3 regions of the Paenibacillus sp. LT-B23 genome follow, and region 1 is predicted to be linked to each of the others. Evidence: a T-box and tRNA genes for the amino acid it is inferred to sense, from the RefSeq annotation. Region 1 holds a T-box; the other regions hold tRNA genes.
What was found. The T-box of region 1 lies ahead of leuS (leucine--tRNA ligase). A T-box ahead of a tRNA ligase gene usually reads a tRNA of that ligase, here a tRNA-Leu.
Positions count from the first base shown of each region.

Region 1 (3,281 bases):
CCGCGTGATTTACTCATTTTTTCATTATTGTTGCCCAGAATCATACCCTGATTGACCAGCTTGTAGAAAGGCTCTTTCGTTTCCACAACACCGATATCATACAGCACCTTGTGCCAGAAACGGGCATACAGCAAGTGAAGAACCGCATGTTCCGCACCGCCGATGTACAGATCCACAGGCAGCCATTCGCGCTGCTTCTCCTTGGATACAGGCTCTTTATCATTGTGCGGATCAATATAGCGCAGGTAATACCAGCAGCTTCCTGCCCATTGCGGCATGGTGTTCGTCTCACGGCGTGCTTTCAAGCCCGTCTCGGGATCAATAGTTTCTACCCAGTCCGTCGCATTCGCCAACGGAGACTCCCCCGTGCCTGAAGGCTTGATGTTATCCATTTCCGGCAACACGAGTGGCAGTTGATCCTCAGGAACTGTTTTGATCGTTCCATCTTCCAGATGAATCACTGGAATCGGCTCGCCCCAATAGCGTTGACGGCTGAAAAGCCAATCGCGCAAACGGTACGTTACTTTGCCTTGTCCTTTCCCCTCGGCTTCCAGCCATTCAATCATCTTCGGAATTGCTTCCTCATTCGTAAGTCCATTCAGCGGACCTGAATTGACGTGCGGACCATCCTCGGTGTATGGCTCTTTAGCCACGTCCCCACCTTGGACAACCTCAATGATATTCAGCCCGAATTGCTTCGCAAATTCCCAGTCACGTGTGTCGTGACCTGGTACAGCCATGATCGCGCCTGTTCCGTAGCCAGCCAGCACATAGTCGGCGATCCAGATCGGCAGCTTTTCACCGTTCACTGGATTCACTGCATAAGCGCCTGTGAAGACACCCGTTTTATCCTTTGCCAAATCCGTGCGCTCCAGATCGCTTTTACGGGCAGCTTGTTCACGGTATTGATTGACCGCATCCTTTTGCTCAGGTGTAGTGATAACATCCACCAATTCCTGCTCAGGAGCCAGCACACAGTAGCTTGCGCCGAACAGCGTATCCGGGCGGGTTGTAAATACCGTCAGTTGCTTGTCATGGCCTTCAATTGGAAAATGAACCTCTGCCCCGGTAGACTTGCCGATCCAGTTCCGCTGCATATCCTTAATGCTTTCGGACCAATCCAGCTCCTCCAAATCATCCAGCAGACGATCAGCATATTCCGTTATTTTCAGCATCCATTGACGCATAGGTTTGCGGATAACCGGATGACCGCCACGCTCACTCTTGCCGTCAATTACTTCTTCATTCGCCAACACCGTTCCCAATGCAGGACACCAGTTCACAGGCACTTCAGCTACATAAGCAAGACCGCGCTTATACAGCTGGATGAAAATCCACTGTGTCCATTTGTAATAATCCGGGTCTGTTGTGCTAATTTCACGATCCCAGTCGTATGAAAAGCCAAGCGATTTGATTTGACGGCGGAAGTTATTTACATTTTTCACCGTAATTTCACGTGGATGCTCTCCTGTATCCAGCGCATGCTGCTCGGCAGGCAGACCGAAGGCGTCCCAACCCATCGGATGCAGTACGTTGTAGCCGCGCATTCTTTTATACCGTGAAACAATATCCGTTGCCGTATATCCTTCCGGGTGGCCTACATGCAGACCAGCTCCAGACGGGTACGGGAACATATCCAAAGCATAAAACTTCGGTTTGCCCGGCTCTTCCCCGGTACGGAACGTTTTGTTCTCATCCCAATATTTCTGCCATTTTGGTTCAATACTTTGCGGTTGATAGCCGTGCTTCGGCTGTGTGTCTGTCATTGTCATTTCCTCCTCAAACGGTATGCAACAAAAAAACCTCTGCATCCCGTAGCGTGTCAGCGCTAGGGACGAGAGGTTATATTCCCGTGGTACCACCCTAGTTAGCAGAAAGCGTTCTTCGCCTTCTACTCCCTTTGCACCTGATAACGGAGGTGATCCGATGCGGGTTAATAACAGGGTTCAAGCACCTGTATAGGGCATTCCTGCGTTGGGCGCATATCTCCGAGGCGAGTTCACTTTGCACTGTCAACCGGCTTGCACCATCCGCCGGCTCTCTACATGTCCAGACAAAACTACTATTCCTCATCAGCGATTGTTTAACCGTTAATAATGGCACTATTATATTGAAAACCGCGAAAAAAGTCAAATAGGGACTACATTTGGTGCTAAACACCAACTTCATTCGTTTTCTCCATGACACACGGAGGCAAATGTTTTATAATAACTCCGAGTCAGATTGAGATGAGTTGAGATGAGAAAGGTGAGCTGAGATATGGCACAAATTAAAATTTACGGAATAAAAGAAGCCCTGAATCCGATCAAGGAGCAACTTTCAGATGTGATTCATTCCGCTGTGGTGGATGCCTTCCAATATCCCCCCGACAAAAGGTTTCATCGTTTTTTCCCTATGAATCAGGAAGACTTCATATTTGCCCACGATCGCTCGGAGGCTTACACCATTATTGAAATTAGTGTGTTTGAAGGCAGAACAACAGAGGCTAAAAAGCACCTCATCCAGCTGCTCTTCCAAAGAATTGACGATTTAGGCATTGCCCCTCAAGATCTTGAAATTACTATATTTGAGACACCGAAACAGAATTGGGGCATTCGTGGTGTACCGGGTGATGAACTTCAACTGAACTATAAAGTAAACATATAATTTCGAAGCTCTTATGCAGAAAGACGCCCTTCATGTCATCATGAAAAGCGTCTTTCTTTTTCCCATATTCACTTGATGAAGCTACACTATTTTACAGCAACATAAAATAATCTGGCCGCGTCATCTACTGCTTCTACCCATTCAAAGTCCGCATATACTTTCACATCGCGAAAACCGGCTTTGGACAATTCCGTTTTCATCCAGTCCGGGTCATAGGCACGTTGCACATGAATTTCCTCGAACCGCTGGTATACATCGCGCCCTTCATTTTCTGCTCTCGCAAAAATGCTGAGATGATGCTCAATTTCACAGCGTGGAGCATCCAACGCACAAGTCCAGATATATGAAATGGAGCGCTCATCCAGTACAAAGGGCTGCTCTTCATCATAACGCACAAACGTCTGGGGATGATGTACATCGAACAGAAAGGTTCCGCCAGGCTTAAGACCGGCATACGTTCTGCGAAAAGTAGCAGCAATGTCCTCTTCCTCCAGCAAATAATTCAGACAATCGCAAAAAGAAATGACAGAATCCACAGGCTCCGGTAAATTCCATTCCCGCATATCCTGCTCTATCCAGCGAATGCTACCCTCACGGAACAAACGCTGTCCTTGCGTAGTCGTTTCCATTTTGCG
Region 1 covers NZ_JBSQBM010000004.1:31,048-34,328, reverse strand. The annotation lists gene leuS (leucine--tRNA ligase) at 1-1,766, opposite strand, end outside; T-box leader at 1,828-2,085, opposite strand; gene ACWXW9_RS07010 (tautomerase family protein) at 2,260-2,646, shown strand; gene ACWXW9_RS07005 (class I SAM-dependent DNA methyltransferase) at 2,733-3,281, opposite strand, start outside.

Region 2 (3,281 bases), on a different contig from region 1:
ATTCACTTAATTTGAAATTACGTCTTGAATCATACACCCGCGCAAGGAACACTGTAAAGCTCACCTGCAGGGTTATAAATCGGTCTTTGGAGCAAAGAAGATTAATAATAGCGCTTACAATTTGAATATCCTTCTCCCAGCTCCTTCAAGCTCGGTTTTTCATCCCTTTTTGAAAATGACGGGCATGTCAATATTGGCGTATGGAGAGCATTTTTTGTCCCTTTTTTGTAAAAGAGAAAGAAAAACTGCTGTATGCACCTGATAAACGCCGATTGAGCCTGTTTTTACGATGAGAAGCACCGCAATTCGCCCCATTTGCAGTACCATTTGCCGTTTTGAACAAAATACAATTTTACAGTTTCAGACAGTGCAATACATCTATTATAGACTTGCAACCCTTCATTAAATTGCTTACAATTTAATTGTAAAATATTAAATCAGGAGGGATACCATGACCGTTTATGAATATGATGCACAAACCCTGCAAGGGAAAGAGATTCCGTTGTCCACATACGAAGGAAAAGTTCTGCTTATCGTGAATACAGCCAGCAAATGCGGGCTAACCCCTCAATACAAGGCGCTACAAGAGCTATATGACCAATACCATGAGCAGGGTCTTGAAATCCTGGGGTTTCCCAGCAACCAGTTTGCCAAGCAAGAGCCGGGCTCCAGCGAGGACATTTCGGAGTTTTGCCAGATTAACTATGGAGTTACGTTTCCGATGTTTGCCAAAACAGATGTCAATGGCGATCAGGCACACCCTTTATTCCGCTACCTCACCCGGACAGCTCCGGGCGTACTAGGCTTCAAAGCGATCAAATGGAATTTTACTAAATTTTTAATTACACGCGAAGGTAACGTATTTAAGCGCTACGCCCCACAGACAACTCCGGATAAACTGGCGGGGGATATCGAGAAGCTCTTGTAGCAAAGCTTACAAGCCACTTCATCACTGTTCACAAGCAGCCGAACCAGGCGGCTGCTTGTGTGGCTAGGAAAAAGGGATATAACAAAAAAGCATCCCTTCACGTCAAAAACGTGTCAGGATGCTTTTTTAACTGTGTCTTGCATGTAATGCGGTCGAGAGGACTCGAACCTCCACGGGCGTACGCCCACTACCCCCTCAAGATAGCGTGTCTGCCATTCCACCACGACCGCAAATTCTAATGTTTTGAGGCAACAGATTTATTATACTCCCTTGTATTCTATTTGTAAACATAAATACAATAATTGTTTTAAAAGTCATATAACCTAACATATAAATGCTATAAAAATATTTAATTTGACATACAAGCATCTTGAGTGTAAATATATATTACATAATATCATTGAAATTTTTCTTAATCTGATTTTTAAAGTCACCTAATATAACATAAAACTATACCCTAAGGAGGCGAACCGCTTTGCAAAAAGGCAATCGTTTGCTGAACTACGCATTGCTGTTGGACCCTTCCCTGCCTGTCGGTGGCTTCACTCGTTCCTACGGGCTAAAGGAGCTGTTTCGAAATGGTCGTTTAACCTGTCTGCAAGACCTGGAACACTATGCACGCACCGATCTGCATCCTCAATTCACATCCCTCGATGGCATGGCTATCAAAAGCCTTTATATCGCTGTTCAGCAAAATGATGGTTGGCGTATCGCTCTTATTGATAAAATGCTGCACGCCCAGCGTTCTTCCCTACAGCAGATGAAAGAGTCACGCCTATCCGGCCAACGCCTCCTCAAGCTCGCTAAGGCTTTGTACCCTTGGCTTGAATTCGACCAACTCGAAGCTATACTCATCCAATACAATGCGATTGGCACACTCGCAACCGTTCATACCTGGATTAACGTTTCTCTTGGAAATGATGTAGAGCAAACCATTCACGGCTACCTTGCCGCGGCAGTGTCCTTCTGTGTCGAAGATGCTTCCAAACTACTCCATCCTCCTTATGAGGAAAAAAATCCTGTTATTCAACGAATGACCAACGAGCTTCTAGACGCATGGAAACAATTCAACACCCCTGAGACTGAGCCAACCGCATTTCAGCGTCGCCTTCTGCAAAGACACTGGTCCAACTCCTACATTACGCAGCCACCCTATATGAGCAGCAACCACCAGCGCGGGTAAGATTCGACTAATTCCTTCGTCTGTCCCCATTATACGCCTCAAGCATCCCCCTGATGCCTGTTTTCCCCCTTCCAGCACAACGCCAAAAGCACTTCCACCACTTTTTTTCAGTGGCAGAGTGCTTTTTTTATCCAGATTACAACTGACATTTCTCACATTTACAGGCTCTGGATGGATTATTCAAACCATTTATCACTTAAATAAGTAATAAATTTATCTCAATTACGTATTTTAGATTGTAAAAACACGTATAAACGTGTATCATAGTTTTAGATGGTTAATTCTAACATGTTTACTGATGATTATTATAACACACCAATTATTCCGCAAGAATCCGTAAGGGGCGATTTCACTTGAACAACAAAATGCCTGTCACCTCCTTCGGGTGGGCCATCAAACAAAGGCTTGTCGAACTTCGGCTGGATCAGAAAACATTTTGTGAAACGCATAGCATCCCGCCTTCACGCTTGTCCAATCTGATTCACGGCACCCGCAAAGCACAAAGGTACAGAAAACAAGTTGCTGCAATCCTCAACATCGACGATAACGATTATAAGGAGGCATCACCACTCTGAAACCAACGATGTGTGCGTCCCCCAAGCATGCGGCACGCTATAACATCGGCAACCCAAATAAACTCGTCAATCGAACCCGTCGGTCCGTTTTACGGGTTTTCAACCTGAGTGATCTTTAGCGAGAAGATCATTCAGGCTGTGTTTTGTCATTCTCACCTTTTTGCTTACGATATTTCGCAAATTCCACATATTCTAATATGAAATTCTGTTCTTCTGTATCCAGATCCTCTGCCTGGCAATTCAATGGCCCCATCACTCCAAAAAAATAAGCAGCCTTCTGCTCCTGAAGTACGCCCTCACCCGGCTTGACGCCTTTCATTAACCAATCCAGCGACACATTAAAAAAGTCCGAAATCTGGATTAAATGCATCGTTCCCGGTGTTGTTTTGCCTCTTCTCCAGTCTCCAAGATTCCCCGAGCTGATTTTGAGCTTTTCACAAAACGCCTTCTTCGTCATTCCCCGATCCTTAATCAAGGCTTCAATCCGCTGATAAATCGTTTGGTCTCCCAAAATTATCCCCTCCGACACCCTAACTTTTCTTGAACTATTCCCAAAATTCCAACCTTCATTGCAACCATACTTATTCGGTAATCA
Region 2 covers NZ_JBSQBM010000008.1:140,289-143,569, forward strand. The annotation lists gene ACWXW9_RS12055 (glutathione peroxidase) at 452-928, shown strand; tRNA gene ACWXW9_RS12060 (tRNA-Leu) at 1,076-1,158, opposite strand; gene ACWXW9_RS12065 (urease accessory protein UreF) at 1,422-2,111, shown strand; gene ACWXW9_RS12070 (XRE family transcriptional regulator) at 2,465-2,686, shown strand; gene ACWXW9_RS12075 (helix-turn-helix domain-containing protein) at 2,814-3,197, opposite strand.
Region 2: it encodes a tRNA-Leu, which carries the amino acid that the T-box ahead of leuS (leucine--tRNA ligase) is inferred to sense. The anticodon was not compared.

Region 3 (3,281 bases), on a different contig from region 1:
TGGCCTCCAAATCATTTTTGGCTTTGCCAATGGTTCCTTTACGGTAAATAGCCTCCGTGATTTCTGGGCCAATATATGAGTAAGCCAGTGTGGTTACCCCTTCCGCCAGCAGATCAGCTTCTTCCAGCGCTTTTAGCCATAAGGACCAATCTTCGCCCCCCATTACTGTTATCGTATTTTCAATTTCCTCTTCCGTAGCCGGCTCCAGCGTAATCTCCGATACGACACCTGTATTGGTATTCACCGTTTTATCAGAAAAAGGCTGCCCGATGGGCTTGAGAACGGAGTTGAAGGTTTCACCCGTATCGGGATGCGTCCGTCGTGGTGAGGCGACACTATACACAATCAGATCTACCTTGCCCAGCTTTTCCTTAACCAGCTTCAACGTCTCCTGCTTGATTTCATGGGAAAAAGCGTCTCCATTAATGCTTTCTGCTATGTAGCCCGCTGCTCTAGCCGATTTCTCAAAGGCTATAGTGTTGTACCATCCAGCCGAGGCTGTGCGTCCTTCTGAAGCGGGGCGTTCATAGGATACACCTATGGTATCAGCTCCCATACCAAAGCTGGCAGCAATGCGGGAAGCCAGTCCATAGCCGGTGGAAGCACCGATCACAAGCACCTTTTTGGCTCCTTGTATTGACGGACTTTCTTTGATATAGTCGATTTGACGATTGACATGAGCCGCACATCCTCCTGGATGCGCAGTAGTACAGATAAAGCCACGGATTTTCGGTTTAATAATCATTGCAAGGGCCCCCTACTTTGGCATTCATTTAATATAGATGGAATGGTTGTCCAAGTCATAACTATATAGCAAATCAGCTTGAGGCTCAACCTTTTACGGGCGTAATACAGCAGTCAACATCTCTTTGGTGACCTATTGCAAAGTTATGGAGTGTTATGCGATGAAACGGTAGCTCGGAAGGAGCTAACAGCCGTGCGTGCTTACCGCGACAGCCTGCGTGATTTGATTATGAATGGAAGTGATGAGCAACTGGGAGAATTTCTTACGAAGTTTGAATTACGGTCCCCCCTCCGCCCACGATTAAATGCACAGGGAGACGGCAACTTTCGTTATGTGTACAATCCACCTGATAAAAACACAGGCAGCTTGGCCGACCGTATTCTAGCGGTCTGTTCACATACGCTCGGAAGAGAGCTGGCCCTGTACGGAAGACCAAGACTTAAAGTCTGCGTTTCAGATCCAAATATTTTCCGATCATTCTAAAAACGGACTACAGCGGTTTTGTAGCAAACGGTGCTCCACCCGTTATCATGTCAAGAAACACCGAGAATCACGATGAAATACACGCTCAGGTAAATGACTAATGCTACGCTCATCCCTTTGATATTGCTACCAGCGCTGTAGATAACATAAAAAAGGTTCATCATTGCTACAATGAGCAATGATGAACCTTTTTTATGTTAATGATGCGGTCGAGAGGACTCGAACCTCCACGGGGGTTAGCCCACACGGACCTGAACCGTGCGCGTCTGCCAATTCCGCCACGACCGCATAGTATGTAATCATGCCGATGGTTTATCTATGTAACAGGTCCATAAATAATGCCTAGTACATATAATCACCGTAATTAAGATTATATCGCCCATAGAGAATAAAAGCAAGCCATTTTTACGTTATATTTTCCATATATAATTCCACAAAACATGTGAAAACGACTGGATTTCTCTTACCATATATGGTAATATAGGCGCATCAGGAAAGGAGGTGCGTCAACATTAGTAATCAGATGTTGAACGTGTCCCTTACCCGGTCCGCCATTCTCTAATTCTCAGAGATGACGGAGGCGCGGGATACGGATCAATGCTTTAAATAAGCGCTACGGGTAGAAAGACCGTCTACGGACGGTCTTTTTTATGTTAAACACCACACTATCGTAACCAAATTACATACTGGGAAAAGAGGTCATTCTATGTCTATTCGACCGGGGAATGTGGAAGAGTTTAAAGATTTAGCATCTATATGGCTGGAAGCTTCCATAGAGGCCCATCATTTTATTGATCCACAATATTGGACATCACAGGTTGACGAAATGGAAGACAAATACCTTCCACTAGCTCAACACTACGTTATTATACAGGACGATCACACTATTGGTGGCTTTGTTTCTATGATAGATGAATATTTGGCGGCCTTGTTTATACGAGTAGATTCCCAACGAAAAGGGTATGGCAAGTTACTATTAGATTGGATTAAGAAGCAACATGATCAGATCCAATTGAAAGTATACCAGTCCAACACGAAGGCATTTAACTTTTATACCAAAAATGGATTTATCATTCAAGAGGAATCCGTTGATCCAGAAACCCGTGAAAAGGAATTTGTAATGGTTTGGACAAAGCATAAGTAACATTATCTCAATGAGGCCAAAGGCTCTGCTCCCTTAAAAATTCGGTAAAAGCAGAGCCTTTTATATTTTACCTACACCAATATATATGTTCTCTCATTACAGCCCGTAAACCTCAGTATATAAAATTTGTCTAAACGGCGCAAAATCCTGCTCTGTTAGCGCATACGGATAGCTCATAATTTGAAGCCTCAGATCGGCCTGCCCTTCCCTCAAAGGAGGCTGTACATACTCAAAATCGTTGAGATGGAATCCCAAGCGTTCATAAAAACCAATTCTTCTCCGAGTCCATTCATCCACTGGTGGCTCAACCTCCAGTACTACCAGTTTATCGGATTGCGAAATAAATCTGCTCATGAGCTTTTTGCCTAACCCGCCACCACGTATAGCCGGGTTTACCGCAATATGCTCTACAAACCGAAAATATGTAAATTCCCAGCCTGCCAGAAAAGCGATTGTATGCCCTTGCTCATTCTTTTCAGTGATTATGCGATAAGAAGGATGAGTAAGCAGAGCCTTCTGCGACGCAAAAGTTCTGCATTCCGTTTCAGGAAAAGAAGCTTCCATAATCGCATACACTTGGGAAAATTCAAGTTCGTTCATTTTATATGTTCAACTCCTTTTATTCTGATTTCCCTTTTCAACTGACATTTTAGATCTTGTACAATTCCGTAAGCGTCAGCAAAATATGCTCCAACAGCTCCGGGATATCCTCCATCTGATCTTCATTAATTTGTCTGGAAAATTGAAGCTCAATCTTGTTTTGGTACGTAGTTGCCTTCTCCCCGTGAACAAAGCTGAGCGTTTGGACCGGCCTAAGATCCGGCTTCCAAATCTGCATCAATATATCTTCAATCTGGCTGCATTGTGTTTCAACCTTACGAACCTCCATATAGAAGCTGAGCAGAAGTA
Region 3 covers NZ_JBSQBM010000003.1:393-3,673, reverse strand. The annotation lists gene fabV (enoyl-ACP reductase FabV) at 1-745, opposite strand, end outside; gene ACWXW9_RS04800 (hypothetical protein) at 938-1,228, shown strand; gene ACWXW9_RS04795 (CGNR zinc finger domain-containing protein) at 1,203-1,304, shown strand; tRNA gene ACWXW9_RS04790 (tRNA-Leu) at 1,433-1,516, opposite strand; gene ACWXW9_RS04785 (N-acetyltransferase) at 1,935-2,372, shown strand; gene ACWXW9_RS04780 (GNAT family N-acetyltransferase) at 2,469-2,972, opposite strand; gene ACWXW9_RS04775 (hypothetical protein) at 3,022-3,281, opposite strand, start outside.
Region 3: it encodes a tRNA-Leu, which carries the amino acid that the T-box ahead of leuS (leucine--tRNA ligase) is inferred to sense. The anticodon was not compared.